4 regions of the Lysinibacillus sp. NPDC092081 genome follow, and region 2 is predicted to be linked to each of the others. Evidence: riboswitches for the same ligand, from Rfam matches in the RefSeq annotation. Region 2 holds a riboswitch; each other region holds the start of a gene.

Region 1 (8,327 bases), on a different contig from region 2:
CCTAAAAAATGGTATATAAAAAGAAAGGAGTGAGGATGATTTCAACATTATTACTATTAATTTTAATTTTTTTGCTGTTATATATAACGGAAAAAAGGCGTTTTTTTAATGTAGTAGTTCTAGGCTTTTTAGGGTTGTATATTTTAAGCACAATAATTAGTCACCCTTTATTTCTCCCAAATGAGCAGGGGATTATGCCGAAGATGGGTATTGTCATTATACTTGGAAGTTTCCCGAGTATGATGTTTATTTTATCGATAGCTACGTTTTTTAATAGTAAGGTTTTACTTGAAAAAGAAGGACGTAAAGTTCGTAATCTATTGTTAGCTGTTTTTGGCTTGAGCTTTTTTATCATGATGATTTGGTATGTATTTGTAATTTTTACGAATATCGAACATGAAATTTGGCATATTCTTTTCTTCTATGCATTTTTAGTTTTTGGCTATACAATGTTTTTATATACAAGCATAATGGCCTATGCCACTCTATATCATTTTACGCCGATCCTTTATGAACCTAACTATATTATTGTGCTAGGGTCAGGACTAATTGGAGATAAAGTGCCACCACTTTTAGCTAGCCGTTTAAATGAGTCAGTAAAGCAATTTCAAAAATATGGTGAACAACCTTACATTATCGTCTCAGGTGGACAGGGCAGTGATGAGAAAGTATCAGAAGCATATGCTATGAAAAAATATATAGTTGACGAACATCAAATACCTGCTCAAAAAGTATTAATGGAAGATCAATCTACAAATACTGAACAAAATATGGCATTCTCCAAAAAAATTATGGATAAGCATGCTCAAGGAAAAAAATATCGATCCTTATTCGTAACGAATAATTTTCATGTTTTTCGTGCAAGTATTTATGCCAAAAAGGTGAAGCTTGATGCACAAGGTGTTGGTTCGAAGACTGCCTTTTATTATGTACCTAATGCATTTACGCGTGAATTTATTGGTTTATTAGAAATGTATAAATGGATTCATGTCACTGTCTTTTTGTTCATTACATTGTTCATTGGTTTAATCTTGAGAGCGTATGTGTAACCAATTTCAAACTGTCTTCCATATAATAGTGGTGAGGCAGTTTTTTTCTTCATTCAGTAAATGTTTTTGCAGTGAAAGCGAAGCAACAACAACAGCAACAACAATTACGCCAAGGCGAAATTGATAGTGTGTTAGGGGGGAAACGTATGTATGGGCAATTTTTAGCAAAACAAAATAAAGAGCGAATTGGAGCCCTACAAAAGCTCACGCAAACACAAGATACATGGTTTGCGCAAAACATTTATTTGATAACAGTCGAAGAAGTACAATTAGCAGCCTTGCACAAAATATTATATCAAGTTGTGCGAGGACTTTTGAAAAAAAATCAGCAACGACATTTACAAATTATTCATCCAGAACAGACACAGTCAGTACAGGAGAATGTGCTAACACTTTTAGCTGAATATGATGATTTACTGCGTGAAGCAATTCCACTCCCTATCTATATTTTCATTTGGCAAATTTCTTCACTGGAGAAGTTAGCCAATTGCAATGAAGTTGTTGATGATGTACTTGATATATTGGAATGGTATTTTGTTCACCAAAATGAACAGGTTGAGGCGTTTGACGAAGAAGATCTAGATCATGAAGTAATCATTGACTTATACAAAGATGCCATCGAGGAACAGGATACCGATGCACAATTTCAGCTTGGAGAATATTATAGTGCAATTGACGGAGAATATTTTAAACCAGAAAAGTCAGTAAAGTGGTTTGAGTTAGCAGCATCTCAAGGTAATGCCGATGCACAATATGCACTTGGTAATTTTTATTTTGAAGGTATAGGTGTTCAAGAAAACTATAATAGGGCTTTTTCATTGTATGAAGCTGCAGCAAAGCAAGGGCATCCAGATGCTGCAAATAATTTAGCAGACATGTATTTTAACGGTGAAGGGGTACCAGAAAATTTGGTACTTGCGAAGAATTGGTTCGACTTCGCCGCTCAAAAAGGTGTGGCTGAGGCTATGTTTACACTCGGAATTATTTACGAGCAGGGATTAGGAATCGACAAAGACGAGGAGCAAGCATGTAGCTACTATAAAAAATCTGCAGAAGCCGGCTATGTTGAGGCACAATACAGGCTTGGAGGAATCTATTTAGAGGGACACTTAGGGCGACCTAAAGATGTGAACCGTGGATTATATTGGTATGAACGAGCTGCAGAGCAATATCATGTCGATGCCTTTTATGATTTGGGCTTTATTTGGAGTCAAGGGTTAACAGGTATACGAAATATTGAAAAGGGTATTCATTGGTTTAAACAGGCTGCTCTTCAAGGTGATTTGGAGGCTAAATTACAACTAGGGCACATATACAATAAAGGGGAAGGAATAGCTAGAAATATTAAAGAGGCTATAAAGTGGTATGGACTTGCAGCAAATGCAGGAAGTGAGGAAGCTGCAAATTTACTGCAAGAATTAAAAGGAACGTAAGTGTTTTTAATTAAAAAATAATGGGTATTTAGATTCAATTATCAACTCTTTTTGTATAGGTCCTAGGTTTTTGTTTTGGATTATAAGATGAGTGTATATTACTATAATTAACTGATTGTAAAAATATTAATATAATAAAGCGATAGTACTACAAACTAAAACAAGGAAAAAATAAGCATAAAAAAAACAGAGATGATGTAAATTGGCTACCCAAAAGTATTGTGGTAGCTTTTTTTTGCTTTGGACAAAAAATAAGATAATAGGTACTATTCGTACATTTTATGGTAAAAAATGTATAAATGAAAATTGACAGCTATTTATAAAATGTATAAGGTATATGAGGGATTTTGAAAGAGTAGTTAGTAGCTATAGCAAAGTATAAGGTTATTGTTATACTGTTTTTTCGCAATATTTTCGTAAATAATGGTGCTTTTCTTCTTGGGTATATTAAATAAGAAAATATAGGGTTAATTTTGACCGATAAAAAGATTTTTTGCTTATGTATACCCATTTTTAGCTAATAGATTAAAATGGTTAACCAACATCCTGATGGCTTATCACTAAAAGTTAAAGCCTCGGACACAATTATGCCGAGGCATAATTGATTAAACATATACTATATAAGGTGATTGGAGTGGAGGCTGGGACGCCCAGTCGGAACGGAAATCAACTCCACATTATGTGATGAGCCTTTCTGATCTCTTATATTTTATGAACGGACTTAGATTTTTCTCAGCTTTTCAAAAGTACACGGCATGAAAGAGGGTAAATGTGTGATTTTTCAAAAACAGGGAAAGACAATGGCGTTAGATTTAGAGCAATACATTGTAAAAATGGATATAGCGAATTGCCATTCAATAAAAAAGCAAATTGATTTACTTAAATTGACAAAGCGGGATTTACAATATTTAAAAGCCTTTCAACCTTTTGTAGAAGGCAATATTGATAATATTGTTGATCGATTTTATGAAATGATTGGAACTGAACGTAGTTTAGTAGATATTATTAATAGACATAGTTCCGTGGAGAAGCTGAAAATTACATTACGACGTCATATTATTGAAATGTTTAATGGTACGATTGATGATGAATTTTATCAAAGACGAATTAAAATTGCTAAAGTGCATGTCCATATCGGGCTTAAAACACAATGGTATATTTGCGCCTTTCAAGATTTAACAGCATCATTTATTGATTTGGTTGAAGAACATATTAATCATCCAATGGATCAGCTTAATACAATTCGAGCCATCTCAAAAATTTCTAATTTTGAGCAACAGTTAGTTTTAGAGGCATTTGAGCACACAATTGAGCAACTTCATGAAAAAATGGAACGTAGGAAAGAAGCGATAGAGCAAGAAATCGTAGAGTCTTCAGAAGGTCTTGCCACAATATCTCAGGAAACGAACAATTCATTTCATCGCTTAAGTGGACAATCAGATGAGATTAAACAACTAGCGAAAAAATCACTTCAAGTTTCGACTATGGCTGAGAGTCAGGCATTAGAAGGTCGTGAACGGTTAAAGAGTCAATCGCAAAATATGAGTAATATTATTTATTCGCTTGATGATATTGCGGAAAATATTGCACAGTTGTCAGATATGTCAAAGGAAATGGAATCGATTATGAATGTTGTGACAAATATTGCTAATCAAACAAACTTGTTGGCATTAAATGCGGCAATAGAAGCGGCTCGTGCTGGAGAAGCGGGTAAAGGCTTTAGTGTTGTTGCAGATGAAGTAAGGAAACTATCGATTCAAACAAAGGAATCTGTCACATCGGTAGCGACTTTACTACATAAAACGAATGAACGGACAGATAAACTTGTTCATTCGCTTAGTAATATTCAAGAAGAGGTAGCCTCTGGTGAGGAAAATATGGTTCAAACAGAAGGACAATTTACTAACATATTAGAAGCTATGACTGAAGCCAAAGATCAAAATGGTCGGATGGAAAAAGAAGTACAAGCAATAGTAGAAGTACTAAGTGAATTAGGTATTGCCTTTAATGAAGTGAAAAATTCTGCTGGAAAATTAGCTAGCTTTACACAAAATTTAAATTAATTAAGGCAAAGAAATTGTTGTTTCCTATTTTTTTTAGGCGCTACACACTTAGGGCACAAATAACACTATATCAACTGTTAATATATAAATTCCGTTAGGTAGATAAAAGCCTCTAGCGAGTATAGGCTATTTGAATATGAAAAAGATGGAGCTATCCAATGTGCTGGATAGCTCCATTTTTGCTAAATTTGTAAAGGGTTTAACATAATTTTCGATAAAAAAAGTTTATACTGAAATAAAGAACTAAAAATAGGGGCGGTTAATATGAAAACAGTTGTTGTATTAGGTGGCGGAATTACGGGATTGTGTACGATGCATTATTTACAACGCCAAGTTCAGGAGAAAGACTTAAATGTAAAGCTTGTACTCGTTGAAAAGAGTACATACCTTGGTGGCAAGCTTCACTCTGCATATGAACAAGGCTTCATCATGGAAACAGGAGCAGATTCTATTGTAGCGCGTCATAAAGGTGTCATGGAGTTAGTAGAAGAACTTAATTTTGAACAAAATCTTGTGTATAACGAAACGGGCATTTCGTATATATACACAAATAATGAGCTACATGCCATCCCTGCAGACTCAACGTTTGGTATTCCTATGAGCTTACAATCTCTTGAAGAAAGCACGCTTGTATCAGAGAAAGGTAAAAAAGAAGCATTAAAAGATTTAACAATGCCAAATGAAGTGTTTACAAAGGAAAGCTCTATTGGGGAATTTTTAACATACTATTTAGGTGAGGAGCTTGTTCAAAACCAAATAGCGCCCGTACTTGCAGGTGTATATTCAGGAGATTTAAATCAGCTTTCCATTGCTTCCACGTTACCTTATTTAATCGATTACAAAAATGATTACGGTAGTATTATTAAAGGTTTCGATGCAAACAGAGAACAGTTTGTGAAAGCAGCCAATAAAAAATTTATTTCATTTAAAAATGGTTTATCATCACTAATAGATCGACTTGAAGAAACATTAACGGATGTAGAAATTATAAAAGGGGTAGCCACTACTAGTGTTAAAAAGCAGGAGAATCAATACTCTGTTACATTAGCAAACGGTAAAATGATGGAAGCAAATCATGTTGTAATGGCACTGCCAAATGAAGCGGTACAAAGTTTATTGCAGGATGAATCTTTGAACTGCTATTTTAAACAATTCAATACTGCATCCGCCATTACAATTTACTTAGGATTTGATGTACCCGATAATAGATTACCAGCAGATGGAACAGGCTATATTGTGTCACATAATTCGGATGTTATTTGTAATGCAGCAACGTGGACAAGTCACAAGTGGAAACACACCTCAGCAGAAGGGAAATTACTTGTACGACTTTTTTATAAGAGCATTAACCCTGAGTATGAGAGATTGCGTATGATGACTGATGAAGAGTTAGCAGCTGTTGCTCTAGAGGATGTAAGAATAAGCTTGGGGATCGAGGAAAAACCAACTGTTGTTGACGTGACAAAATGGATCGACCAAATGCCCAAGTACGACTTGGCACATCGTGAAGCGTTGCAAGGCCTCGTTCAAGAGCTTGAGAAAAACTATCCAAATTTATCAATAGCGGGATGCTCTTATTTTGGAGTGGGCATAGGTGCATGTATTCAAAATGGTAAAAAAATTGGTGAGGAACTTGCTGAAAAACTATCATAATTGTTTGAATTGAATCAAAATATAATGTTTTTCGTAAAATTATCCTCTGTTCTGTGAAATAGTCTTGACTCAATCGTTCGTAAAGGATATGATTCTTTTAATTATTTAAAAAATTCATACTACATTCTTATCAAGAGAAGCAGAGGGACTGGCCCTATGAAGCTTCAGCAACCAACTTATTGTCAGGTGCTAAATCCAGAAGACCGTTGTGTCGAAGATGAGAAGGAAAAACAATTACGAAACGTAAAGCCTTCTTTTTTTTTATAAAAGAAGGCTTTTTTATTTTAACTTGTTTCAGCGGGTGTCCAAACATCCGCCGAAAGAAGTTAAAGCCTCCGGCGGATGTCATGGAAATCGGAAAGGAGTGCTAAAAAGGATGTTAGCCTAAAATCATCGCATCCATGCGATAACGGCTAACTAACCTGCATCATGCAGGCCTAAGCACAAAGCCGATTCCAGACGCAATTATGCCGAGGCATAATTGATAGAAAAGGGAAGAGAGGCTAGTTTTATGGGATTGCTTGAAAGGTTAAAAACGCATGTTCTAACAGCAGATGGCGCAATTGGTACGGTTTTATACGGCTATGGCTTGGAGTACTGCCATGAGGAAATGAATGTACAGAGACCGGAATTAATTGAAAAGATTCATAGAGAATATATAGCAGCTGGTGCCGATATTATTCAAACGAACACTTACGGAGCTAATGCCATAAAATTAGCCCGCTATGGATTAGAATCTCGTGTGCAGCAGTTTAATGAAGCCGCGATAACGATTGCAAAACGAGCAGCGGTAGATGGTGGACAATTTGTCTTAGGTACTATTGGGGGAATCCGTGGTATTCGTAAAAGTGACGCAACGTTAGAGGAAATTTTAGCAACAGTTGATGAGCAGGCAACTGTTTTACTTGCAGGAAATCCAGATGGCCTTTTACTTGAAACTTATTATGATTTTGAAGAGCTAACAGCGACTTTAACAATGCTACGAGGTAAAACGAAATTACCGATTATTGCTCAAGTTTCTATGCACGAACCCGGAATTTTGCAAAATGGAATGAGCTTAAATAACGCCTTACATAAACTTGAAGCGCTAGGTGCTGATATCGTAGGTGTTAACTGTCGCTTAGGTCCTCACCATACTATACAAGCATTCGAAGGAGTAGAACTTCCTAAGAAGGCATTTATGTCAGCATATCCGAACGCCTCTCTCCTTGATTTGGAGGATGGCCGTGTTGTTTATGAGTCGGAGGCAGATTATTTTGGTCGAGCAGCTGTAGAGCTTCGTGATCAGGGGGTACGTTTAATTGGTGGCTGCTGTGGTACGACACCAAAGCATATTGCTGCAGCGAAAAAGTACTTAGATGAGCTATCCCCGGTCGAGGAAAAGTATGCAAAGCCAGAAAAAGTAGAGGTTGTACGTGAGGCAGAGCCAGCAAATTATGAGCCATTACATGTAAAAGTAAAACGTGAACGCTCGATTATTGTGGAGTTAGATACACCAAGACATTTAGAAATCGAAGGTTTTATTGAAGGTGCAAAAAAGTTATATGAAACTGGCGCGGATGTAGTCATGATGGCAGATAATTCACTCGCTTCTCCAAGGATTAGTAATGTCGCAATGGGTGCCTTGCTGAAAGAAACGCATGGGGTACGCCCATTGACACATATAACATGCCGAGATCGTAATTTAATTGGTCTACAATCACATTTAATGGGATTAAATGCACTAGGGATTCATGATATTTTAGCAGTTACTGGAGATCCGACAAAGGTAGGTGATTTTCCAGGGGCTACTAGCGTTTATGACGTCTCTTCAATGGAGCTCATCCAATTAATAAAACAGTTAAATGAAGGTGTATCTTTCTCAGGGAAACCACTTCGTAAAAAGGCGAATTTCTCTGTAGCGGCTGCATTTAATCCTAATGTACGTGTGCTCGATCGCGCTGTCTCTCGATTAGAAAAGAAAATTGAACATGGGGCAGATTATTTTATTTCACAGCCTGTTTATACAAAGGAAAAAATTGTGGAAATTTACGAGGCAACAAAGCATTTAGAAACACCAATTTATATAGGCATTATGCCAGTAACGAGCTATAAAAGTGCGGAGTTCTTGCATCATGAAGTGCCGGGTA
Region 2 (8,327 bases):
GACGAGGATGGAGAAGGCTATGAAAAGATGGCAGATGTAATGGATGAACTAGCACAAAAACAGCCTGGTTTTCTCCGTGTAGAAAGTGCCAGAAATGCTGAAGGGGAGGGGATTACTATATCCTATTGGGAATCACTAGAGGCCATTCAAGCATGGAAAGAAAATTCAAAACATCTAGTTGCACAGCAATTCGGAAAAGAAAAATGGTACATGCAATATAATGTGGAAATTTGTAAAGTCATAAAAGATTATTCTTTTACAATGTGATTTAAACGTCAATTATTTCAATGATATTCCGTAATCAGGTGAGATTGTTTAATAAGCGTCGCTGTTCTTATTAAATTAACGAGGGCTCTCGTAAAATTCCGATTCAAGAAATATCGAAACAAAAAGACAGAATTTAATCTACACGTTTTGTAGATTAAATCTGCCTTTATGTTTTAACAGCAACAATCTTTGAGAAAACAGCCTTGCTCTAAAAAGGACTTCCTAGACAGCCTCTTTATCTTTATACACGGATGTAAGAGCTATCGAATCGGAATAAGCTCTATCTGCTCTGATTTTTACCAGATGGAAACTCGATCTTCCGGGGCTACATACATGCCATCTCCAAGCTTAATTCCATAGGTATCATAGAATTGTTGGAAGTTCACAATTGTGCGGTTTACTCGAATTTTATTGGCTGAATGTAAATCGTTTTTGCTCAGATTTGCTGCAAATTCTTTTGTGGTTGTGGATTTCCAGATTTCTGCATAGCTTTCGAAATATGCTTTATAATCTGGGTTACTCATTTTGGATACAACTTGCAGAGAAGCGGCCATTCCGCCCAAATCGGCGACATTCTCGCTTAGTGTAAGCTGACCGTCGCTCAACACACCCGGAATAATCTCAATGTTATTATAGAACGCAATCAGTTCCTGGTTTTTCTCTTTGAATTTCTTAAAGTCCTCTTCCGTCCACCAGTTATTTGCATTTCCATTTTCGTCGTATGCCGATCCGTTGTTATCAAATGCATGGCTGATTTCATGGCCAATGACCATGCCAATGGCACCATAGTTTTCTTCAGGTTTAGCGTTAATATCATAGAAAGGCGCTTGAAGAATACCGGCAGGGAACGTAATTTCGTTATTAAAAGGATTGTAGAAAGCATTTACGGTATATACGCTTGTACCCCATTTTGTTCTATCCACCGGTTTTCCTAGCTCGGCTTTCATGTTATCAATGTATGTTTTGTTTACTGTTAAGGTATTAGAGAACAGCGAACCACCTTTTTCATATGTCTTGATCGCTACTTTATCTAATGTCGTATCCCACTTATCTGGGTAACCGATCTTAACAATCATCGTATCCAGCTTTTTAATTGCTTTAGCTTTTGTTGTTTCTGACATCCAATCAAGAGCTTTGATTCTTTCCTCATACGTAGCAATTAACTTCTCTACCATTTGCTCAACATCTTTTTTAGCTTCTGGTGAAAAATGTTTCTCGGCAAACATTTGCTCCAAATATCCGCCCATTGTGCCAGTTGTCTTGGCTACTGCGATTTCCTGATCTGTTTTTTCTCCTGTAACGCCGTATAACGTTGCGTCAAACTCTTTAGCAGCATCTCCGAATTCATCTGACAACAAACCGCCTGCTTCCATAAGTAGGTGCACTTTGGAGTAAGTTTTAAGCACGTTAAGATTAGTTTCAGTCAAGAGTTCCGCGCCTTTTTGTGCCAGCTTCACATCGAATACGATCACTTTATCAGCACTGTCGACTTTCATCGATTTCAAGACTTGTTTCATATCTACTGTTTTGAACATGTCATCGAATTGTTCAATTGTATACGGATTATAGTATTTATTGACATCACCTTGTTCATGAGGTTCAAGCGATACGGAAGCTAAGCTTTTCTCCATTTCGTAAACATTCTCGGCAAGTGCTTTCGCAGCAGACTCTTTCTCGCCCGATAACACAAGAAGTCTGGTCATATATTGAATATAGGCTTTTTTCGCTTTCGGGTCTTCCGTGTCAAAGCTGTTTTTATCCAGACCTGTAGCTAATCCAGCGTAATACAAAGCATTTTTACTGCTGTTCTTTGCATCGTTCATGATTGCAAAGCTGAATAATGAGCTTTGACCCGATTCTTTCTCCAGGGTAAGATCAGCTTGAACAAGTTCATCAAGCGTTTTAGCCCCGTCAATTGCCTTTACATATTTTTGAATGGGTTCAATCCCTTGTTTATTTCTATTTTTTTTATCCAACGCCGTCGAATAGAAGTCGGCAATTTTCTGTTCTTTTGTTCCTTCTGCCAATTGTTTGCCAACGAGCTCATCTATTATTTTTTCTATTTTATTGTTATTTTGCTTATACAGCTCGGAAAATACGCCGCCCATGATTTCTCCAGCCGGAATTGTCGATTTATTTAACCATTCCTTATTGATTGCTTCATAAAAATCGTCATTTAAACGGGAGCCTTCAAGCGCCCACACTCTGGCGATAATTTTATGGAATTCATCGATCGTAATATTGTCATTTGCGCCTAATGTGCCGTCAGGGTTGCCCGTCAGTACGCCTGCTTTTGCCAGTTTATCGATATCTTTCTTAGCCCAAGTGGGTACATCGGTGAACTCGACGCCAAATGTTCCACTGCGCTGATCATTTCCGACAGGCTCTGGCAATTCGCCGAATGCCCTACTCAACATGACTAAAGCTTCAACCTTCTTAGCTGGCTCATTCTCTCTTAAATCTTCTTTTTTAGAGCCTTGCATAACGTATTCTTTACTAATTCCTGGATGATAAGCGTCTGCTGCCATCAACAAGGTTTTAACGATCTCTCCTCTTGTCGCTGTTGGCGACGTTTCATCGGCATACACCGATACGCTAACTGATAGGACCATTATTATGGTCATGAGTAAGGATAAAAACTTCTTTTTCATCTTCGTGCTCCTCTACAGTAGATTTGTATAAATAAAGATAAATGAGTAGAATTTATCATTTCTACCATTTATATTCCATTATAGTTGATTTATTTCAGTTTGAAAATATGTAAGGAGCTTTTTCATTTTCAAGAGAGCATTATCTAGTCTAGAGCTTTTAAGCTAGAGCGATACCACAAGTAAGGTCATTTTTTTAGTTAAAAATTCCACTATAATAGTATCACTGTAGAGTGAATTGTAAGGGTCAAATAAGAACGTCCTGATATGGAAGAAAAATCGATATAATTAAAATATAGATTCAATTGTTGAAACGTTTGTGTTCTTTACTGTAAATTTTTTTACTTTGATCGAAATTGGCGCATACTCCATTGAATTCAACTTGGATGGGGAAGTATCAGATGATTATTTAGTTATTGACCATTTTTATATTCTTTATGTATTTATAGTAACAATCTATACGAAAACAGCCTTTAGTATTGATTATCGTAAATTACGGAAGGATGAAGAAGAGGAGTATTTTGAACTATTTGCTTACGGTGGCTGGACACATGTTTGCTCAAGCACTGATATGCATATTTTTTAGGTAGCTTCAGAAACAACACCTATTTATAAGGACCTATACACTATATGATGATGCCATGAGGGAGGTAAATAAGACAATTAAACTTTTAAGTGAATGGTTACAAACCTCAAACTGTACGGTAATTTTAACAAGTACAAGCTTATTTAACTTGTTTCACAATATTAATTAATAGTATAAAAATACGAGAATCTACTGTAATTTCAATAAGAAATAATAGTAGGTTGTTTTTATTTTATCTATAATAAGATGCAGGTGGATTTTATACCATATTTGTTAGTAATGGACTGTAAATATTTTGTGTAAATGACAATCCAACCTTTTCTTTTAGCGTATCATTTCGATTTGAAATATGATTGAAGGAATGATTTTGATTTTGGGGAAGGGTTAACCCATTATTTTTTGTAATTCATATTTGTTTCGGAGGGGATAGTTTGATTCAAGGTTCTTGGAGAGCATTGGTATGGATTGGATTATCAGAATTATGTGCTTTAAGCTTGTGGTTTAGCGCATCAGTGATTGCACCCGAATTAATTGAAATTTGGAACCTTAGCCCCAATTCAGAAGCTTGGCTTTCAGCTTCTATTCCTATTGGCTTTGTAATAGGATCATTGTTTAGTTCATATTTTGGGGTTGCGGACCGCTTTAATCCCCGAAAAGTTTTTGCAACTTCAGTTTTTCTAGGTGCACTATTAAATGTCTTGCTAATTTTCGTTAATTACGCTTTTTTTGGTATTCTACTTAGAATTTTAACTGGAATAACTCTCGCTGGAGTCTATCCAATAGCTGTGAAAATTTTATCACAATGGTTCCCCCAAAAACGTGGGTTTGCAATTGGAGTCTTAATAGCAGCAGTAACATTAGGATCATCATTACCACATTTTGTAGTTATGTTTTTTTCTTCGTTAAATTGGAAACTCGTGATAATTAGTACTTCAGTATTGGCTTTATTATCGGCTATAATAGTTACTTATATTTTAGAAGATGCTCCGATTTTACCCAATAAAACGCATTTTTCTTTAAAATTAATAAAAAAAGTAGTTCTGAATAAACCAGTAATGCTTGCGAACTATGGCTATTTCGGCCATATGTGGGAATTGTATGCGATGTGGACATGGCTTCCTGCATTTTTGACAGCTAGTTTCTTAACCTATTCACCAGATATTCCTCATTGGTTCATTGCATTATCCTCCTTTATTTCAATTGGAATTGCTGGAGGGATTGGTTGTGTGATAGGGGGACTAATCTCAGATAAAATCGGAAGAGCCAATTTAACGATTATTTCTATGTTAATTAGTGCTATCTGTTCGATCGTAATAGGCTTTACATTTGGGCAGTATATTTGGTTAACCTTATTAATTTCCATGATCTGGGGGATGTCTGTCATATCTGATTCCGCCCAATTTTCTGCTGCAGTTTCAGAAATAGCTGAAGGTGATTATGTAGGTACAGCCCTTACATTTCAAATGTGTATTGGGTTCCTCTTTACTATATTTTCTATAAATCTAATCCCTATTATTCAGAGGATCATTGGTTGGGAGTGGGTCTTTACAATTTTAGCGATTGGACCTATTCTCGGAATTGGATTTATGGTCAAATATAGACGTTACGAATTAACTAACGAGAAAGTATAATTGTAACTTTTAAGTATTGACTCTATCAGATCGTTTGAATTTTTTCTATAAGCTGGGGAACGTATCCTAAGCGCTATCAAAATTTTTCACAAAAAATGAATAGCCTCAAATAAAAAATCCAATTGTTTTGATTAATCTTTTTTCAAAACAATTGGATTATTTTAATGGTAAATCAATATTTTTTAAAAGGGATGAAGTTCAGGCTTTCTTTTCTTTCGGGTATCCGATAAGGATAGCGATGATTCCGCAAATTCCTATAAGGATTGGATAGAAAGAGTATTGCAGCATGCTCACTGGCGAAATTCCGGCTACGCTCGCGGCTGCCAGGAATTGGGCTCCGTATGGTAGAATGCCTTGGATCGTACAGGAGAAAATATCTAATATACTTGCGGACTTTCTCGGCTCAATCTCATACTGTTCAGCAATATTTTTTGCCAGTGGACCAGCAATTAAAATAGCAATCGTATTATTGGCCGTCGATAAATTAGTTAGCCCTACAAGACCGGCAATACCAAATTCAGCACCTTTTTTCGATTTAATCCTTTTTGTCGCAAGGTGAAGCAGAAAGTCAATTCCTCCGTTAAACTTAATAACCTCCACCATGCCAGCTATTAATATCGCAAGAAATGCCATTTCATACATGCCTGCCATCCCTTCACCAATCTTCTGGAAAAGGCTCATTAAATGATAGCTGCCATCCGCTAAGCCAACAGCTCCGGCGAGAACAATCCCAAACGCCAGAACTAGGAAAACGTTCATTCCAGCTAACGCACAAATAATGACCAAAACATAGGGAACAATTTTTACCCAGCTATAGCTTAAATGCTCCACTTGTGCCGTTTCACCCATTGTGATAATCCCTAAAATAATGCTCGTTACAATAGCTGCCGGTAACACAATCCAAAAATTCACCTTAAATTTATCCTTCATTTGTGCGCCTTGTGAACGAACGGCAGTAATTGTTGTATCCGAAATAAAGGATAAATTATCGCCAAACATCGAACCGCCAACAATCGCTGCCATTACTAAAGCCATGGAAAGGTCGATATGCTCGCTTACCCCAACTCCAATTGGCGCCAGTGCAACAATCGTTCCCACCGATGTACCCATTGACAGGGAGATAAAGCAGGCAATGATGAACAAGCCTACGACAAGCAGGTTTGACGGGACGACTGATAAAGCAAAGTTAACAGTGGAGTCCACTGCCCCCATGCCTTTTGCTACCGCTGAAAAGGCCCCAGCCAAGAGAAAAATAACAACCATCAGCATGACATTTACATTTCCTGCGCCTTTGCAAAAAATATCAACCTTTTGCGCAAACGATTCTTTTCGATTCATTGCCAGAGCCACAGCGCCTGAAATGGAAATGGCTACAATGACAGGGAAGGCATAAAAATCACCTGTAATAACCCCTGAACCAATAAATAAAATCAAAAAAACAACAAATGGGATCAGCGCCCATGGATTCGCTTTCTTCATTGTTTACCCCCAACAAATAAAATTGGACACGTCTTTTGTCCATTTCTTTTTACGAAAAAAGGCCTCATCTTGAAATAACAAGAAGAGGCCTTATATTATAAAACACTCCTCTTATCTATCAAGCCTTTGCCTGCTGGATTTGGCACAGTAACTTAAGCATAAGTTCCGCTGCCGAGATATCATCGGGCCAGTCCCTCCATCTCTCTTGATAAGAAGCAAATATATTATTTTTTTTCACAATAATAAATATTATAATAAAAAATCAATATTTGCAACATTTTTTTAATCAAACCTTATTTCAAAGCTACAATAATTAAGGGAATTGAACAAGTAAGAGGATTAGGGGGTAGGAAAGTGGCTGCTGTTGAAGGGTTTAATATTCTTACGCAGCATAATTTGATTTAACAATTGAAAGGGGGAAATAAAATTGTGTCGCAACAATTGCCACTTTAAAAGTAGGCGCCATTGAGAGATCGAGAGGCGCCTAAAACATTTGTGGTAAAAATTCATTCATAAAGCGTTGATTTTTACGTAGCCATATTTTTAAAATCATACGATGTGTTAGGAGTCGTTGTCTTTTATGTGGTCTAGCCTTTGCCTCTATTAAACTTTGTAGTAGAATACATGTTTCTGTCGCAAATGCTTGAGGGTCAACGAGGACATCAAGTTTATAATTAATTAACTGAGCTGCTTGAATCTTTGCAAGTAATTGTGCAAAGCGTGTATTCATTTCTGGAAAGTTTTCTGCTAGTTCTAGGTCGATTAAAGTATATAGTGTTTGTTCAATTTCAGCTTCGAGTGCTTGTAATTGTTCAATTGATGGCTGTGTCACAAAATCACCTCTAGTATCTCATAAATTGCTGCTATCCAAGGAAAAAGCCGAGTGCAGCGAAAAGTAAACCGAATAAAATTGTAGTGCATATATAAATTATTGCTTGTCTCCATTTTTTTTGCTCTAAGAGCTGCAAACATTCAAAACCAAATGTTGAAAAGGTCGTATAGGCTCCTAAAAAACCCAGCCCTATAAAATGCCAAATCCAATCACTTGGATGTAATGCAAATAGAAAGCCAAGCGCAAAAGAACCCGTTATATTAATAAAAAATGTTGCCCATGGGTATGTATGGACAATCAATCTTCCTAGATAAAATCTTGTTAGTGCACCCAAAAATCCACCGATACCAATAATTATCATAAGATGCGCCCCTTTGCTAGTTTAAGTCCTAGCCATGCACAAGCTAAACCGCCAAATACACTTACTAAAATATAAAGAACGGCTTGTAACCACTTACTATCCTGCAAAAGTAATAGCGTTTCTAAAGAAAATGTCGAAAAGGTTGTAAAGGCACCAAAAAAGCCGGTACCAATTCCTAAAATAATAGGTGTACGCTTTGTAAACGTTGTAAATAGCCAAGCTAAACAAAAGCAGCCAATTAAGTTTATGCAAAGTGTCGCAAATGGAAAATCACCGTTATTTGAAAGTGCTAGACCAAGGCTATATCGACAGATGGCACCCAAAAATCCACCAATTCCAACAGCTAAAAATGATTTCAAAGTAAAGACTCCTTACTAAAATGTCTATATTGAAAAGTGTATCATGAGACACCCGTTTTAGATATATTTCTATAGCTATATAAATTCAAAAATATCACCGTTTTACTAACTATGGATCAAATGTTTTCGTTCTATAGTTTATTTTGACTTTTTGAATACTATTT
Region 3 (8,327 bases), on a different contig from region 2:
ACATATATGTCACAGGGTCTACGTGTAAAGGGGTTATTAGCAGAGCCTAAGGCAGAAGGTACATATGATGGCTTTTTATATTTACGGGGAGGCATGCAAAGCATTGGTATGGTTAAACCTTCGCGTATCGCACAGTTTGCAGCTCAAGGCTTTATCGTTTTTGCCCCATATTACCGTGGCAATCGAGGTGGAGAAGGTCGAGATGAGTTTGCAGGAGCTGATCGATATGACGCTGTATACGCAGTAGAAGTATTAAAACAGTTTTGCAATGATAATATTAATGTCTTTGGTTTTTCGCGTGGTGGTATTATGGCGCTTTGGACTGCAATCTTACGTAGAGATATTACATCTGTTGTGACATGGGCAGGAGTATCTGATGCAACAGCTACATATTGGGAGCGGACAGATATGCGCAGGATGATGAAGCGTGTCATTGGAGGGACGCCTAATCGTGTACCAGAGGCTTATGATGCTCGAACACCACTTTTTGAGGTAGAACACATTACAGCTCCAGTACTTATTATTCATGGCTATCGTGATGAAAATGTAGATATTGAACACGCAAGACAGTTAGAATTTTATTTAAAGGATGCTAATAAAACATATGAAACATGGTATGATCTTCGCTATGCTCATCAGTATCCACCGGCCAAAAATAGAGCAATAGTACATGCACTTTGCGAGTGGATGAAACGTCAATAAAATAGTATGTTTTGAGAGGAGAGTATTGTTTGAAATACATAATAAGTAAAAGACGCAAGATTATAATTGTAGGATTAGTATTGATGATAATCGCTTCCACTTTTGTTTATTATAAGTTTTTAACACCTTCAGCAGATATTCAACAATACAAGGAATACTACGCTCCGGAAACAAAGCAAAAAGCATTGAATCAAGGTGAGATAAAGGTCACGTTTTTAGGAACATCATCTTTATTATTTGATGATGGCAACCCGCAATTATTGATTGATGGTATTTCTAGGCCACCCTTATTAAAAATGTTGCCTTTCAGCACTGTGAAAACGGATGCAGATACTGTAAATAATGCCTTTAAGAAAATAGGAATAGATAATAATAAGCTTCAGAGGTTGTTTATCTCTCATACACATTATGATCATGCGCTAGATTTAGCTTATATCGCTAAACAAACTGGGACGCATGTATATGGTTCAGAATCAGCAATTAATATAGGACTTGGAAACGGTATAAATATGAAACAGATGTCTGTATACGAAGTAAATACGGCTATGCAGTTTGATGATTTTACTGTCACTGTCCTTCAATCAAAACATTCACCAACCTTTGATGAAGGAGAGAAAATACAAGAACCACTTAAACAACCAGCAAAAGCCCTAGATTATCATGAAGATTCTTCATACGATTTCTTGATTACGCATAATAATAAAACATTCTTTGTTAAGCCAAGTACTAACTATATAGAAGGAGCATTAGATGACATTCAAGCTGATGTTTTATTTTTAGGAATAGGAGTATTAGGAGCTCAAGATCAAAATTTTCAAAACATGTATTATGAGCAAACTGTGCGGAAAGTACAACCGAAACTTATTATTCCAATACATTGGGACAACTTCAACAAACCTTTAACAGATGCTCTTGTAGCATTGCCTAAATTTGCAGATAACACAAAAAATGGATTAGATTTTATCATTCAAAGGACAAAAGCAGATGAAATTGATTTACAAATACTTCAAGGTTTCCAAAGCATTTATTTCTAAAAATTGCAGGGGAATTATACAAACTTCATTTAGAGAGTTTACTCCATTTTGATTAACTCTTTTTCAAGATGGTGTTTTTTGTTTGAAAAACTGTACAGGTAGCTCGAAGAACTGCTCGGGCCAAGTGAAAAACTGATCAGGTAGACCAAAAAACCGTTCAGGTGCTTTATGGCAGGCACCTGAACGGTAGAAAAGGACATTTACTCTATATATTTTGCTAAAAAGTTATTAATAATTTCCCAATAAGCGTCTCCAGCAACGCTTTCTGCACCACTATGTCCAGCACCCTCAACAATAAATTTCTCCTTCGGTACATTGGCAGCCTCATATACTTCATTTAGCATATCAGATGGAACAAATGTATCATTACTTCCATGAATGAATAGCATCGGTGTTTTCGATTTTGCTACTTGCTTGACAGTATCAGCTTCACCAAGCGTATAGTTAGCTCTTAACTTCGTAACAAATGAAGAAAATTGCATGATGGGAAATTCAGGTAAATTAAAAATTGCTTGCAATTGATAGGAGAATTCATTCCAAACTGAGGAATAACCACAATCCTCAATAATAGCCTTAACATTGCCAGGTAAATCCTCTCCTGAGGCCATCATCACTGTAGCACCTCCCATGGAAACACCATACAAAACAATTTCAGCGTTGTTATCAGAACTGATAACATTATTAATCCAAGAGACTACATCAAGTCGATCATGCCAACCCATACCAATATAGTCACCCTCACTTTTTCCATGAGCCCTTGCATCCGGTACGAGAACATTGTAGCCTGTATCATAAAAATGCTTAGCGTACTTGGTCATTTGTGAGCCATCAGATGAATATCCATGGAAAACAATTGCCCATTTATTTGTTTCGTTTGTATTTTTAAGCGTATAGGCATGTAATTTCAAATCATCGAAAGACTGTATATAAGAGTCCTCATAATTCTCTTTAAACCACTTCTCACTCTCTTCTTTTTCTTTAGCATCCTTAGGACTAACAGTAATAGAATTGTGCGGAGAGTTAAACACAGCTGATTTATCAGTATTAGGATTTAAGGCGAAGTTATAGAAATAATTCCCTGCAAAAAATCCAGCCACAACAAACAATACTAATAGAAGACTGACCATGGTAATAATCACTTTATATTTTCTTTTCATATATATCCCCCTAAAACTACTATTATGAATTATACACAAAGTTACTAATATGAAAAGTAGAATTCTCTTAAATAGGGGAATATAAAAAAAGGGAACGACCCTAATCGTTTCTTTTGCATGTTGTTGAAATGCTATTATGTCAATGAAATTAAGGTGTTTTATTAAATAAAGTATGGCTCTTCGGCAAAACGAGGGGGTTGATTTCCGTTCCGACTGAGCGCTTTGCCGCTGCCGCTACGCTTTCGCGCAGAGCAAAGCTTCCTGGGGGCGTCCGATGAGTAGCTTGGGCCAACACGATGTTGGTCACGAAGGCGTTATCACAGGATGTGATGGTTTTAGCCTTCGTTCCTCTATTGCTAATTCCTAAGGAGTCGCTCAGTCTCCACTCCAATCAACCAGGTCACTTAGCATGTATCTTCTGGCATGTCACCCTAATTTATAGTAATAAAACAAAACTTCAGCCACAGTTTTTCTTCCGAAAGCGAAGCGACAGCAACAACAACAAAGCTGAGGAATCGGCCCGATGCTCGTTCACAGGAAAGCGAGTAACATGGAATGGAAATTAAAGCTCCAAAACATTCTCAAAGATTTCCTGGACCATTTTGTTTTTCAACACAAAAAAGGGAACGACTTTTAAATCGTTCCCTTTGCTTAGTAAATTATTTTAATGGACCACCAAGTTTAGTGATAGCTTCAGAAACATTTGAGAATTTCTCGAAGTTTTTGTTGAATAAACCAGCAAGTTCAGCAGCTTTAGCATCATAAGCAGCTTTGTCTGTCCATGCATCACGAGGATTAAGCACTTCTGTTGGTACACCTTCAATAGAAGTTGGAATGTTTAAACCGAATACTGAATCTTGAATTGTTTCAACATTAGCTAATTTGCCGTCAATTGCAGCACGTACCATTGCACGAGTGTAAGAAAGCTTCATACGGCTACCAGTACCATATTCTCCACCAGTCCAACCAGTGTTCACTAAGAATACCTGTGCACTGTGCTCGTCAATTTTTTGACCTAACATTTCAGCATAAAGTGTTGCTGGAAGTGGAAGGAATGGAGAACCGAAGCAAGTTGAGAATACTGGTTCTGGTTCTGTAACACCACGTTCTGTACCAGCAAGTTTAGATGTGAAACCGCTTAGGAAGTGGTACATTGCTTGCTCTTTTGTTAATTTACTGATTGGAGGTAATACACCAAATGCATCAGCTGTTAAGAAGATGATTGTTTTTGGGTGACCTGCAACAGATGGATCAACAATATTTTCAATGTATTGAATTGGATAAGCTACACGTGTATTTTCTGTTAATGAACCATCATCATAGTTACAAACTCGAGTTTCTGGATCAACAGCTACGTTTTCTAGAACAGAACCGAAGCGGATTGCGTTGTAGATTTCTGGTTCTTTTTCAGCAGAAAGGTTAATTGTTTTTGCATAGCAACCGCCCTCAATGTTGAATACACCGTTATCAGACCAACCATGTTCATCGTCACCGATAAGCTTACGATCAGGATCAGCTGATAAAGTAGTTTTACCAGTACCAGATAAACCGAAGAATAATGCAACATCACCAGCTTCACCAACGTTTGCTGAGCAGTGCATTGAAAGGATGCCTTGTTGTGGTAATAAGTAGTTCATAATACCGAAAATAGATTTTTTGATTTCACCAGCGTATTCAGTACCACCGATTAGGATAATTTTCTTTTCAAGTGATACAATGATGAATGTTTCAGAAGCAGTGCCATCAACAGCAGGGTCTGCTTTAAAGTTAGGAGCTGAAATAACTGTGAAGTCAGCAACATGAGAAGCTAATTCTTCTTTAGTTGGACGGATAAATAATTGATGAGCGAAAAGATTGTGCCAAGCATATTCATTGATTACTTGGATGCTTAATTGCGAATCTTTGTCAGCACCAGCAAAGCCTTTGAATACGAATAATTCGTCACGTTCTTTTAAATATTTTACTACTTTTACATATAAGTTATCGAACACTTCAGAAGAAATTGGTCGGTTAACTTTTCCCCAGTCAATTTTATCCATTGTGCTATCTTCTTCTACCGTATATTTATCTTTAGGTGAACGACCAGTGTATTTGCCAGTTTCTGCACGAACTGCGCCATCTACTGTTAACATAGCTTCACCACGAGAAGTAGCCTTTTCAGCTAATTGTGGTACTGAAAGTTGAACATTAATGTTACCGCCGCTTAATAATTCCTTCAGTTCGTTTGCAATTTCTACTGAATTCATCGATTAAATACCATCCTTTTTTATAGTATTCCCTAGAGTCGAGGGAGATTTTCTTAATTTCAAAAATAGTATAACACAATTGCTTAAATAATCTATACTAATTCGGAAATTATTTTTCAGATTTTATTACTTTTCAAGAAAACGACAAAAAGTAAATTGATTCGTTTTGATAATGTTTTTTACCCTATAATAAGTGATCACACAATCACTTTCGACACAGCAAAATTGCGTTTGGAAGCTCTTAACTAACATGAGGTTCGCACAGGATGTGAAGTCTTAGCTGGTTTTTTATCAGTTGGGGTTTGTCGTCAACTGAAATGAGGCTACAATCATATTCATCCACCACATGTTCTGTAGCTACAAAATGTGCTTTAAAGGGGTCACACATATGTTAACACATGATGTGAGGTGGAGAATAGGGATTATTTTGTTTCAAATTACAGCATAATCCAAATTAGTTTCTTGTTTAATCCCATACTTTCTTTATAAGAATACAATCAATTATACCTTGGCATAATTGCGTCCAGAATCGGCTTTGTGCTTTGGCCATCAGTTGTTTATTGTGCGAAAGCGCAGTGCTAACGTAGCGGCAACAACATGAGGGCCGATACGATGTCGGTCATTTCGGTAATGCCACAGGTTCAGCGGATGTTTGGACACTCGCTGAAAGAAGCTAAAAATATTTGACAACGTTCTACCTTTTACGTATTATGAGATATTGAACGGATACTCTTATCCCGAGCTGGTGGAGGGTCAGGCCCTGTGAAACCCGGCAACCTGCATGAACTATTTCACGACATGCGCTGGTGCCAACCTGATGCAAGGGAAAGCCCCTTGAACGATAAGAGTGAAAGGTTACGAAGTCATTATTCCTTTCCTCATGTTAAGTAAGCGTGAGAAAAGGATTTTTTTATTGTTAAAAACGAATGTAAAGGTAAGCATATAGTCCTTTCCTTATTATAATGACGGATCTTTCGAAAACCTCGTGTTAAGAGCGGCAGCTGTATATTTGTGCAAAAGTAAAACGACAGCAACAACGGCTTGAGAGTCCAATCCATAGGGGCGGACTTGACATGGGTAATGAGTACCGTATTAATTCGCAGTAAGTAATAGGAGGAAACCAAATGACAAACCGTCGACTGTTTACATCAGAGAGTGTAACAGAAGGACATCCAGACAAAATTTGTGATCAAATCTCGGATGCCATTTTAGATGCTATTTTAGTAGAAGATCCAAACGCGCGTGTAGCGTGTGAAACAACAGTAACAACAGGCTTAGTTTTAGTAGCAGGAGAAATTACTACTTCTACTTATGTAGATATTAAAGGTATCGTTCGTGATACTGTAGCAGAAATCGGTTATACACGTGGAAAGTATGGCTTTGATGCTGAAAACCTAGCAGTACTTGTTGCTATTGGTGAGCAATCACCTGATATTGCTCAAGGTGTTGACCAAGCATTAGAGGCGCGTGAAGGCTCTATGACAGATGCTGACATTGAAGCAATTGGTGCAGGTGACCAAGGCTTAATGTTCGGTTATGCATGTAACGAAACGCCAGAGCTTATGCCATTACCAATTAGTTTAGCGCATAAACTGGCTCGTCGTTTAACGGAAGTACGTAAATCTGGTGAACTAGCATATTTACGTCCAGACGGAAAAACACAAGTAACGATTGAATATGATGAAAACAATGTACCAGTGCGCGTGGATACGATTGTAATTTCAACACAGCATGACGAAGAAGCTACACTTGAGCAAATTCAAGCAGACGTAAAAGAATTCGTTATTGCTCCAGTTGTTTCAAGTGAATTACTAGATGCCAATACTAAATATTTCATCAACCCAACTGGCCGATTCGTAATTGGTGGTCCAAAAGGGGATGCTGGTCTAACTGGACGTAAAATCATCGTTGATACATACGGTGGCTATGCACGTCATGGTGGAGGTGCTTTCTCTGGTAAGGACGCAACTAAGGTAGACCGTTCAGCGGCATATGCAGCACGCTATGTGGCAAAAAATATCGTAGCAGCTGGTTTAGCAGAACGAGCTGAAGTACAACTAGCTTATGCGATTGGTGTTGCTCAACCTGTATCTATTGCTGTTGATACATTTGGGACAGGAAAAGTTACGGAAAGTGAAATTGTAAAATGGGTACGCGAGCTATTTGATCTACGCCCAGCAGGGATTATTAAAATGCTTAACCTTCGTCGCCCTATTTATAAGCAAACTGCAGCATATGGTCACTTCGGTCGTACAGACTTAAATGTACCTTGGGAACAAACAGACAAAGCTGATGCATTAAAAGAAAAAGCAGGCTTATAAGCTATTCAGCTAAAGTAATGAAGAGCTGAAAAAATATTTTAAAATACTATTACAGAAAGGGGCTCAACATTCTAATAGCCCCTTTTGCTGTTTTTATCGAAAAAGAGAAGCTCCTAATCATAATTATGTATGGCTCGGTTGTTCAAGCAAACGTGGAGCTGTTGAAATAGCTATTTATTTTCTGTTTGAAGTGATTTATAGTATTGTCCTTTTTCTATATATTCACGTATGATGCGTTCCATATCTTCCTTATCTTCATCATTTAATTCTCTTACAACCTTTGCAGGACGACCTAATGCTAAGCTATTTGGAGGAATGACTTTGCCAGGAGGTACAAGACTACCCGCCCCAATGAATGCACCCTCTCCAATCTCCGCTCCGTCTAATACTATAGAGCCCATACCTATTAAGGCTTTTTTACGAATCGTACAGCTATGTAAAGTTACTTGATGTCCGACTGTTACTTCATCTTCAATAATGAGCGGATATTTAGGGCTTTGATGTAAGCAACAGAGGTCTTGAATACTAACTCGTTTTCCGATAATTGTTGGTGATACATCCCCTCGAATAACTGTGTTAAACCAAATTGTTGTTTCAGCACCTATTGTAACGTCACCAGTAACGGTTGCATAATCGGCAATAAAAACAGATGGATCGATATTGGGTATTTTACCTTTAAATGGATAGATCATAAGGATCGCCTCTTTTCTTTCTATGATGTAATATTATCGTATCAAATACGCAACTTGATGGAAATATAAAATTAAAATGAGCTAGATATTCCGATATAATCATTGTGTAATTATTTTTTTAGGAGGACTATGTGAAATGTGGAAATGGGAAGCTGATGGACAAGCAAAGGCTGTG
Region 4 (8,327 bases), on a different contig from region 2:
TAATAACGAATTGTTGCACGATAACGAAACCAACCTGATCGACATTAGCCGTTAATGTTGAGGCTAAAACGATAAAGACCGGTACAAGTGCAGATGCCAAGCTTGTTGCACTCGCAAAACCTAAATGAATAATAATATTAAATAAAGTAACAAGGGCGATTGTTGCTAGAATCGGCATAGAATCTAAACCGAGTGAACCGAATACCTTATCAGATAACCACGATGCACCTTTAGTATTAAGCAAGACTGTTCCTAGCATAATTCCTACTGCAAAGACGATAATTGTCCCCCAAGGAATATGAGGTTCAACTTGCTTCCACGAATAGACTCCGATTTTTGGCATTAATAAAATGGCGATTGCAACGATTGTAACGGTTGTCGTATCGAATGGGTGGAGTTTGCCCTCTGCAGCCCAGAAAAATAGTAAAACTACCGAGGTGATGATTAATCGAATTTCGGGAGCTTTTAATGGACCAAGTTCCGCAAGCTGTTTTTTGATTACTTCTTTACCACCTTCAATATTACTTGTTTCAGGCTTAATTAGTGTAATCATAATGAAAAATAGAGCCACCGACATGATGATTGAGAAGGGGGCAGCGTAAAGTAACCAAGCACCCCAAGAAATATCTACACCGAATTGTTCTTTGATGAAATTTAAAGCGACCATATTTTGAGCTGCTGCCGTTTTAATACCGATATTCCAAATGGAAACAGCTTGTACAGAAGTAATAACAAGTAAAGCAGCAAGTCGACTATCACGTGGTAAACCAAATGCTGCTACCATTCCGAGTAGTATTGGTACAACTGCGCCTGCACGTGCAGTAGCAGATGGGACAAAGAATGCGAGTGCAATAGATACTAAAATAGCACCGAATACAATGGCTTTCGTTTTTGTCCCAACTAGTGAAAGTATCCATAGCGCAAGACGTTTATGTAAATTCGTAATTTGCATAGCTGCCGCTAGGAAAAGAGCTGCGGCTACTAGTGCAACTGCTGAATTACTAAATCCGCTTAATGCTAATTTTAATGCATCTGATGTTCCTAGCACTTTCGCGGGATCTTCCATTGACGGGGCTAAGCCTAGTAAGATTGTCACGAGAGCAATAATCATGGCAGAGCTAACGGGATAGGATACTGCTTCTGTAACCCATAGGATGACCGCGAAAGCTAAGATAGCCAAAGCCCGTTGACCAGCTATAGGTAAATCGCCGTTGTTAGGTAAAAAAGTTATGATGATTAGTAATGCGAACGCTAATGCAATCCATAGTGGCTTCAAATTACGTTTCGGTTTTGCTTGTTCAGAAGTAGACATACTTTTTCATCCTTTCTATTACAATTTTCTATAACATCGGCTAGTAAAATACTTTATTAAGAAAGTTAATTTGTCTATTTATTGTAAAAAAACTAGTATGTGAAATACCCCCTATTTATAGCGATAATGGGCAGTTGCGAGAAAATATGTGGCCATATAAAAGACAATAATATCCAAAGTATATTATTTTTTCTTTTTGAATGCAGAAGTCACTTTAGGCTCAGTTCCTATCATCAGTCGCTTAATATTTTCGATATGCAAAATGATGGCTATACCAAAAAGTAATAGGGCTATAATCGTTGGGCCAACTCCAGGAATCCATAAATATGTGGCTATACAAAAAACGAGATAAAATTCAAGTACACCGACAATTAAATAGTTCGTCGTGATAGATAAAATAACAAATAAAATGAGTGCAAATAAGCCAATTTTCCAATCAATCGCAAGTAATATTCCTATGATTGAAGCAGTTCCTTTACCGCCATTGAAGCCCATAAAAAATGGGAAATTATGACCTAGAATGACGCCAGCAGTTACGATATAGATAAAGAGCCAAACTTGTGCTTCTGTTAATTGTGTTATATCTGCTAAATAGACATGTGCACCGATTATAGCTACAACGCCTTTACCGATATCGATTAGTGCAACTAATATGCCGTATTTCCATCCAAGGGAAAGTGTCGCATTAGAGGCACCTGCATTGCCATGACCAGTCTTTTTTAAATCTACCCCGGATAAAAACTGTGCAACTTTAGAGCCGTGAATACAGCCAATCAAATAACCAACAAGAAGAAAAATGATAACGGCTTTTATCATAAAAATCCTCCTTTCTAAATAATTGTCCCATCACTAAAAGTTAGGGATGACATTTGTTAAAACGTATATCATGTATATAAGTCGAAACGGAAATAAACCCACACTATGGTGATAAAAATAATAAATACCTAAAATAGTGTATGCGTTCGTATTACGTAAAAAAGCAGACAGAAGTTTCGGAAAAAATAAAATTTTAGTATTGACAGAGAAAAAGTCTATGTTTATACTGTGTAACAACGATGGAAATTGAATCTCATACTCTTATCAAGAGCGGCGGAGGGATAGGCCCTATGATGCCCGGCAACCAGTAAGTGACGAACTTGCTAAGGTGCTAATTCCTACAGATTCTTACTTGGATCTGGCAGATAAGGGGAGGAAAACTTGCAACCGCAACCCTCTTCTTAACTGAAGAGGGTTTTTGTTTTCTACTGAAAAAATCCTCCTCATCTCCGGTACCATCGTAAAAAAATAACCATTTGGAGGTATACAATGACAAATTTTAAACCAGAAACATTGCTGTTACACGGTGGCCAAGAGCCAGACCCGGTAACAGGATCTCGTACAGTACCCGTATATCGCTCAACGGCATTCGTTTTTAAAGATACTGCTCATGCGCAACGTCTGTTTGCCTTAGAGGAAGCTGGCAATATTTACACACGAATTACAAACCCAACTGTAGATGTTTTTGAAAAACGCGTCGCTTTATTAGAAGGCGGTACAGCAGCAGTAGCACTTTCATCTGGTGCAGCAGCAATCGCATTTTCAATTTTAAATCTTGCAGGGGCAGGTGATGAAATTGTCGCAGCTAGCTCTTTATACGGAGGTACTTATAATTTATTCGCAAACACACTACCGAACTATGGTATTAAAACAATTTTTGTAGACGAAACAAATCCAGATAATTTCCGAGCAGCTATTACTGATAAAACAAAAGCGGTGTTCGCTGAAATTTACGGTAACCCAAGTTTAAAGGTACTAGATATTGAAGCGGTAGCTAATATAGCACATGAAAACGGCCTGCCATTAATTATTGATAGCACATTTGCTTCACCATATGGCTCTACACCAATTGACTACGGTGCAGATATCGTTGTTCATTCCGCTACAAAATGGATTGGCGGCCATGGTACAACTTTGGGTGGCGTTGTGGTAGATGCAGGGAAGTTTGATTGGACTCGCGGACGTTTCCCAGGCTTTACTGAGCCAGATGCTTCTTATCACGGTTTGCGTTATGGTATTGACACAGCAGCGGCTGCATTTGCCACAAAACTGCGTGTGCAATTACTACGTGACTTTGGACCAACATTAAGTGCAGATGCAGCATTTAATTTATTACAAGGTTTAGAAACGCTTCATTTGCGTATTCCTAAACACAATGAAAATGCATTAGCGGTAGCCGAATATTTGCAAAACCACCCATCTGTGGAATATGTAAATTACAATGGCTTAGAAAATTTCCCTACCCATGATTTAGCAAAAAAATATTTGAGAAACGGCTTCGGTTCAGTACTTACATTCGGTATAAAAGGTGGACGTGAAGCAGGGCGTAAATTAATTGATAGTGTAAAATTATTCTCGCACGTAGCAAATGTAGGGGATGCCAAATCATTAATTATTCATCCTGCATCTACTACACATCAGCAACTATCAGCTGAAGAGCTAATCCAAACTGGCGTAACCGAGTCGCTCATTCGCTTATCTATCGGTCTAGAGGCAGTAGAGGACATTATTGCAGATTTAGAACAAGCTATTGAACAAGTAACAGCTTCACAACAAAAAGTAGAAGCTTAATAAATAAAACATATTGGCTAATGTTGTAGCGTTTACGTATTTTCTCATCCGATTGGCCTCATTTGGTAATGCGTCAAACGTTGCTGCATCATCCGCTCACCTCATTTGGTGAAATAACTGAAATTTTAACTTCTTTCAGCGGGTGCTAAAGCATCCCATTCCGGACGCAATTATGCCTCGGCATAATTGATAATTAATTAATACCTAGTAATTTTATAAGTATTATTGACTTATTTAATTCCTTGTTTTATACTAGGGAATAAGAAAAGTGTTCGAAGGGCTACCAACCTAGAACCAATTTAAAGCGCCGACTTGTTGATCGGTAAAGTGTTTTCAATCAATGCTCAAACTAATTTAGTTTCATAAGTGCTCCCCCACTTTTGAATATATACGAAGAGGAGTAGCTGCTCAGCCAGTAGCTACTCTTATCTACAAAACTGATGATAAAGGAGTGTTTTAAATGGGAAATGTGTATAGTGCGCAAAACATTGCATCTTATCTTATTTATGAGCTAAATGAAGGTCATGTGTTTGTGAACAACATGTCCATTCAAAACATACTTGCGTCAGTTGAGTGCAAATGGCAAGAGATCTTTGGACATTCTGCTTTTAAGGAAGTTGTTTATGTCAACGAGGAAGTCTATACAGTAAAAGAAATTTTCGAAGCTTATGAAGGCTATGGAACAAGTCATATTCCTCTACCTGCGACAGAGTATTATTTAAAATACGGCACATTCCAATTAGTTGAACGTACGTATGCAATACCAAATTTTACGCAAGAGGAAATAAGATTGGTGCAACAAGCTTTAATACAATATCGTTATAAATTGCTAGCCAAAGCTAGTTAATTATCCCTCATATAATTGGGCTCATTCTCTGCTGCTACAGGGAATGGGCTTTTTAAATTAGACGATGAAGATATACAGAAAAAATTTTTATTAATATATTTCAAAAGAACAATTTTTATGAATGTCTTTACATACATATATAATAGAAGAAAGGCATTTGTTTTTTAGATAAAGATTCGTCAAAATTTGTTCAATTATTATAGATCAAGTGAAAAATCACATAATAAAAGGAATGAAAACGATTTCCTTTGCACGTCTACAGGAAACAAATGTCCACCCTAGAAAGATTTTTCTTGTGCAATGTATGTATTTACGTTACAATTTTCTTTAAGTTGATTTTTGAATTATTTGAATTTGTTTGTTTCACAGTGTATCTTCATTCAGGATGTCTTTTGTAGCGAAAGTGAAACGCCATGACTAAATATCTGTCTGAAGACGAAGTGTTAGAAACACGGCAAACTGACCTGCTTTGTATAGTCGGCGCACAATTCAAAATCTATAAGAATTAAGCTGAGACGAAATAAATATAATGAAACTGCGGAATGTAAGTTGGAGGGAATAGGAATGGCAACTATAAAGGCAGCTATATTAGGATTTGGAACGGTAGGTCAAGGAATTTACCATATATTAAACGAAAAGCGTGAAGAGCTTAAAAATAAATTAGGAATTGAGCTAGAAGTAGCAAAAATTTTAGTTACAGACACTAGCCGTGAACGTGTACCAGGGACAGCGCATTTAATGACAACTAGTATGGATGAAGTCTTAGCAGAACCAGGTATCCAGGTTGTTTTTGAGGCGATCGTCAATGAGGAGCCAGCATTTACTTATTTAAAGCGCGCTGTTGAACATAAATGTCATGTCATTACAGCTAACAAAGTAATGTTTGCAAAACGAGGCTTGGAGTTACAGGATCTTGCAAAAGCAAACGGTGTTTTTGTAGGCTTTGAGGCAACGACTGCTGGCGGTGTACCAGTTATTAAAACGATGAAAAATATTTTGCTTGTCAATGATGTTAGTCGTATTCAGGGTGTTTTAAATGGGACATCCAACTATATTTTAACGAAAATGCGTTCACAGGGCTGGTCGTTCGAAACTGCTTTAAAAGAGGCGCAAAATTTAGGTTATGCAGAGGCAGATCCATATAATGATATCTCAGGCCAAGATGCCTTCAAAAAATTAATGATTTTAAGTGCTTTGGCATTTGGTGAACAACCAGATTGGGCTGACGTTGATGTGGTTGGCATTGATAGTATATCGGCAGAGCAAGTAAAAGAAGCGTGTGAAAAAGGCTTGCGTTACCGCCACGTTGCTGAGGTTGAGAAGCTAGCAGATGGTAAAGTGGTCGCAAAGGTTGGCCCGCAATTAGTGGATAAGGAACATCCGCTTTATCCAGTTGATGATGTCAATAATGCTGTGGCATTGGATACAAATTATATTGGCACATTAACGCTAATTGGACCTGGGGCAGGTATGTACCCAACAGCTAGTGTCATGGTTGAGGATTATGCGGAAATTATCGGTAAGCGAGCTGGATTTGTCGTAACGATATAATTAGATAGATTATGCCTATCATTCAACAATGTGCTAATTGTTTAATGATAGGCATTTTTTAATCCTCATCTTTAACATCGATATCCTCTGGAATAGGAGTATTCCGCCAAATTTCAATTTCCTCTTTAATACGATCTAACTGCTCAAAATAAGTGCTGAACTGTCCGCTATTAATTAGTATTTGATCACCGTCGTATACTGAACGGATACGGCCCTCGTAAACTAGGCGAAGTATTTGATCTTCTGGCATACCAAGTTCGATGGCTGTTTCTTCAATTGTTTTATACATATTTTCGCTCCTTTTGCTGTTTTTATTATAACCTCCCTTTAATAGAAAGCCTACTGTGGGTATATAAATGAAGGAAAAAGGAAAATGGTAATTGTTTGATTTTGGATAAATCTGTATTATTAATGTTAATGAGTGGTGACGGTCGAGGGGCAATAAATGATGTATCCTGAAATGGTCATGGAAATGGACAAGTATAGCTGCTACGAGCATTGCGTTATTCCAAGGTCTTTTTTTTTCATCAAATCGTTTAACCGGCGTAGCTATGGAACATTTATAAAATTGGTAGCGCTCCTGTCTTTTCTGGTGCTTTAGAATGGATACTATGGAAATCACACCCGACAAAGGTGTGGAGAATAGCAACTGTAATGACAATTCGTTAATAATGGGGAAGGGGCTGTCCCAGTCGGAACGGAAATCAACCCTACGTTATGATAATGAGTCACAATCAATTATGCCTCGGCATAATTGCGTCTGGAATCGACTTTGTCCTTAGGTCTGCACGAGGGCCGACACGATGTCGGTCACTCAGTCATTGCCCACAGTACGTGGCGTTCTTAGACTGAGTTCCTCTATTTCAGTGGATGTTTGGACACCTGCTGAAAGAAGGTAAAACCTTAAGAAATTCTTCATTTTTATAATAACTGGTTTTTAAGATTTAAAAGGTACACTATTAATTGAGAGCGAGGTGTATATCATGACGAAACTAACAGTTCTTGTAACAGACGATGATCAAGATATTCGTGATGGTATTGAAATCTATTTAAAGAATGAAGGCTACAATGTCATTAAAGCTGCTGACGGCTTAGAGGCACTCGAAAAATTAGAAGACAATGAAATACATTTAATTATTTTAGATATTATGATGCCAAATATGGATGGAATTACAGCGACGTTTAAAATTAGAGAAGAGCGCAATATCCCAATTATTATGCTTAGTGCAAAAGCGGAGGATGGCGACAAAATTCATGGTTTGTCTGTAGGCGCAGATGATTACGTCACAAAGCCTTTTCATCCATTAGAGCTGTTGGCTCGAGTAAAATCACAGCTGCGACGTTATGTACAACTTGGGACGTACAATGATGAAGCAGCAAAGGTGGAAATCGACGGACTTGTATTAGATGAAGATGCAAAGGAAGTCATCTTAGAAGGGGAGCCTGTTCGATTAACACCAATCGAATATAAGATTACGGAATTATTAATGAAAAATGTAGGGCGTGTATTTTCGATAAGAGAGATTTATGAGCGTGTGTGGAATGAGGAAGCTTACAATGCAGAAAATATTGTGGCTGTACACATTCGAAAAATACGTGAAAAAATTGAAGCAGATCCGAAAAATCCACGCTATTTAAAGGTGGTGTGGGGCGTTGGCTATAAAATGGAAAAATAAAATAGAGCAGTATGCTACAATTGCAGGGTTTGTAGCAGGGGTTATTGGACTAATTTATTTTGGTGTGTATGCGTATCAGATAGTAACTTCCCGCTCTTCGGGGATGCTACAATTGCTCGAGAGAATTTTTTAGAGAGGAGTTGAAAGTATGTTAAAAAATTGGAAATCTCTTCTTGCTCTTATATGTTTAATTTGGGTAATTTTTGGTATATTTACATTCTCAAAAGTCGGGTATCAATATATTGGAAAGTCGTATTTTCAATCTGAAACTTTCCAGCAAGAACTTGATAATTTTCAGTCAGAATTAGGACCATTAGTGTTAAATATACCAACG

Evidence for each region. Region 2 has a riboswitch for S-adenosylmethionine ahead of ACIQLB_RS12485 (Na+/H+ antiporter NhaC family protein). Riboswitches for the same ligand answer to the same signal wherever they lie in the genome.
Region 1: linked by a shared signal. The riboswitch ahead of ACIQLB_RS20340 (bifunctional homocysteine S-methyltransferase/methylenetetrahydrofolate reductase) and the one ahead of ACIQLB_RS12485 (Na+/H+ antiporter NhaC family protein) in region 2 are both predicted to bind S-adenosylmethionine.
Region 3: linked by a shared signal. The riboswitch ahead of metK (methionine adenosyltransferase) and the one ahead of ACIQLB_RS12485 (Na+/H+ antiporter NhaC family protein) in region 2 are both predicted to bind S-adenosylmethionine.
Region 4: linked by a shared signal. The riboswitch ahead of ACIQLB_RS23610 (O-acetylhomoserine aminocarboxypropyltransferase/cysteine synthase family protein) and the one ahead of ACIQLB_RS12485 (Na+/H+ antiporter NhaC family protein) in region 2 are both predicted to bind S-adenosylmethionine.

The regions. Positions count from the first base shown of each region.
Region 1 covers NZ_JBIVRU010000019.1:39,209-47,535, forward strand. The annotation lists gene ACIQLB_RS20320 (YdcF family protein) at 195-1,049, shown strand; gene ACIQLB_RS20325 (SEL1-like repeat protein) at 1,121-2,482, shown strand; gene ACIQLB_RS20330 (protoglobin domain-containing protein) at 3,256-4,545, shown strand; gene ACIQLB_RS20335 (protoporphyrinogen oxidase) at 4,810-6,198, shown strand; SAM riboswitch class I at 6,323-6,422, shown strand; gene ACIQLB_RS20340 (bifunctional homocysteine S-methyltransferase/methylenetetrahydrofolate reductase) at 6,710-8,327, shown strand, end outside.
Region 2 covers NZ_JBIVRU010000007.1:19,205-27,531, reverse strand. The annotation lists gene ACIQLB_RS12505 (antibiotic biosynthesis monooxygenase family protein) at 1-267, shown strand, start outside; gene ACIQLB_RS12500 (M13-type metalloendopeptidase) at 564-2,918, opposite strand; gene ACIQLB_RS12495 (DUF2812 domain-containing protein) at 3,262-3,501, shown strand; gene ACIQLB_RS12490 (MFS transporter) at 3,933-5,132, shown strand; gene ACIQLB_RS12485 (Na+/H+ antiporter NhaC family protein) at 5,331-6,611, opposite strand; SAM riboswitch class I at 6,720-6,826, opposite strand; gene ACIQLB_RS12480 (hypothetical protein) at 7,096-7,443, opposite strand; gene crcB (fluoride efflux transporter CrcB) at 7,475-7,804, opposite strand; gene crcB (fluoride efflux transporter CrcB) at 7,801-8,163, opposite strand.
Region 3 covers NZ_JBIVRU010000002.1:21,652-29,978, forward strand. The annotation lists gene ACIQLB_RS04985 (alpha/beta hydrolase family protein) at 1-702, shown strand, start outside; gene ACIQLB_RS04990 (MBL fold metallo-hydrolase) at 786-1,736, shown strand; gene ACIQLB_RS04995 (alpha/beta hydrolase) at 1,937-2,893, opposite strand; gene pckA (phosphoenolpyruvate carboxykinase (ATP)) at 3,553-5,139, opposite strand; SAM riboswitch class I at 5,869-5,987, shown strand; gene metK (methionine adenosyltransferase) at 6,264-7,460, shown strand; gene ACIQLB_RS05010 (gamma carbonic anhydrase) at 7,631-8,152, opposite strand; gene ACIQLB_RS05015 (alpha/beta hydrolase) at 8,289-8,327, shown strand, end outside.
Region 4 covers NZ_JBIVRU010000030.1:3,679-12,005, forward strand. The annotation lists gene ACIQLB_RS23600 (DASS family sodium-coupled anion symporter) at 1-1,312, opposite strand, end outside; gene ACIQLB_RS23605 (glycerol-3-phosphate acyltransferase) at 1,496-2,128, opposite strand; SAM riboswitch class I at 2,387-2,500, shown strand; gene ACIQLB_RS23610 (O-acetylhomoserine aminocarboxypropyltransferase/cysteine synthase family protein) at 2,618-3,919, shown strand; gene ACIQLB_RS23615 (hypothetical protein) at 4,380-4,766, shown strand; gene ACIQLB_RS23620 (homoserine dehydrogenase) at 5,331-6,317, shown strand; gene ACIQLB_RS23625 (MerR family transcriptional regulator) at 6,376-6,606, opposite strand; gene ACIQLB_RS23630 (response regulator transcription factor) at 7,301-7,993, shown strand; gene ACIQLB_RS23635 (sensor histidine kinase) at 8,142-8,327, shown strand, end outside.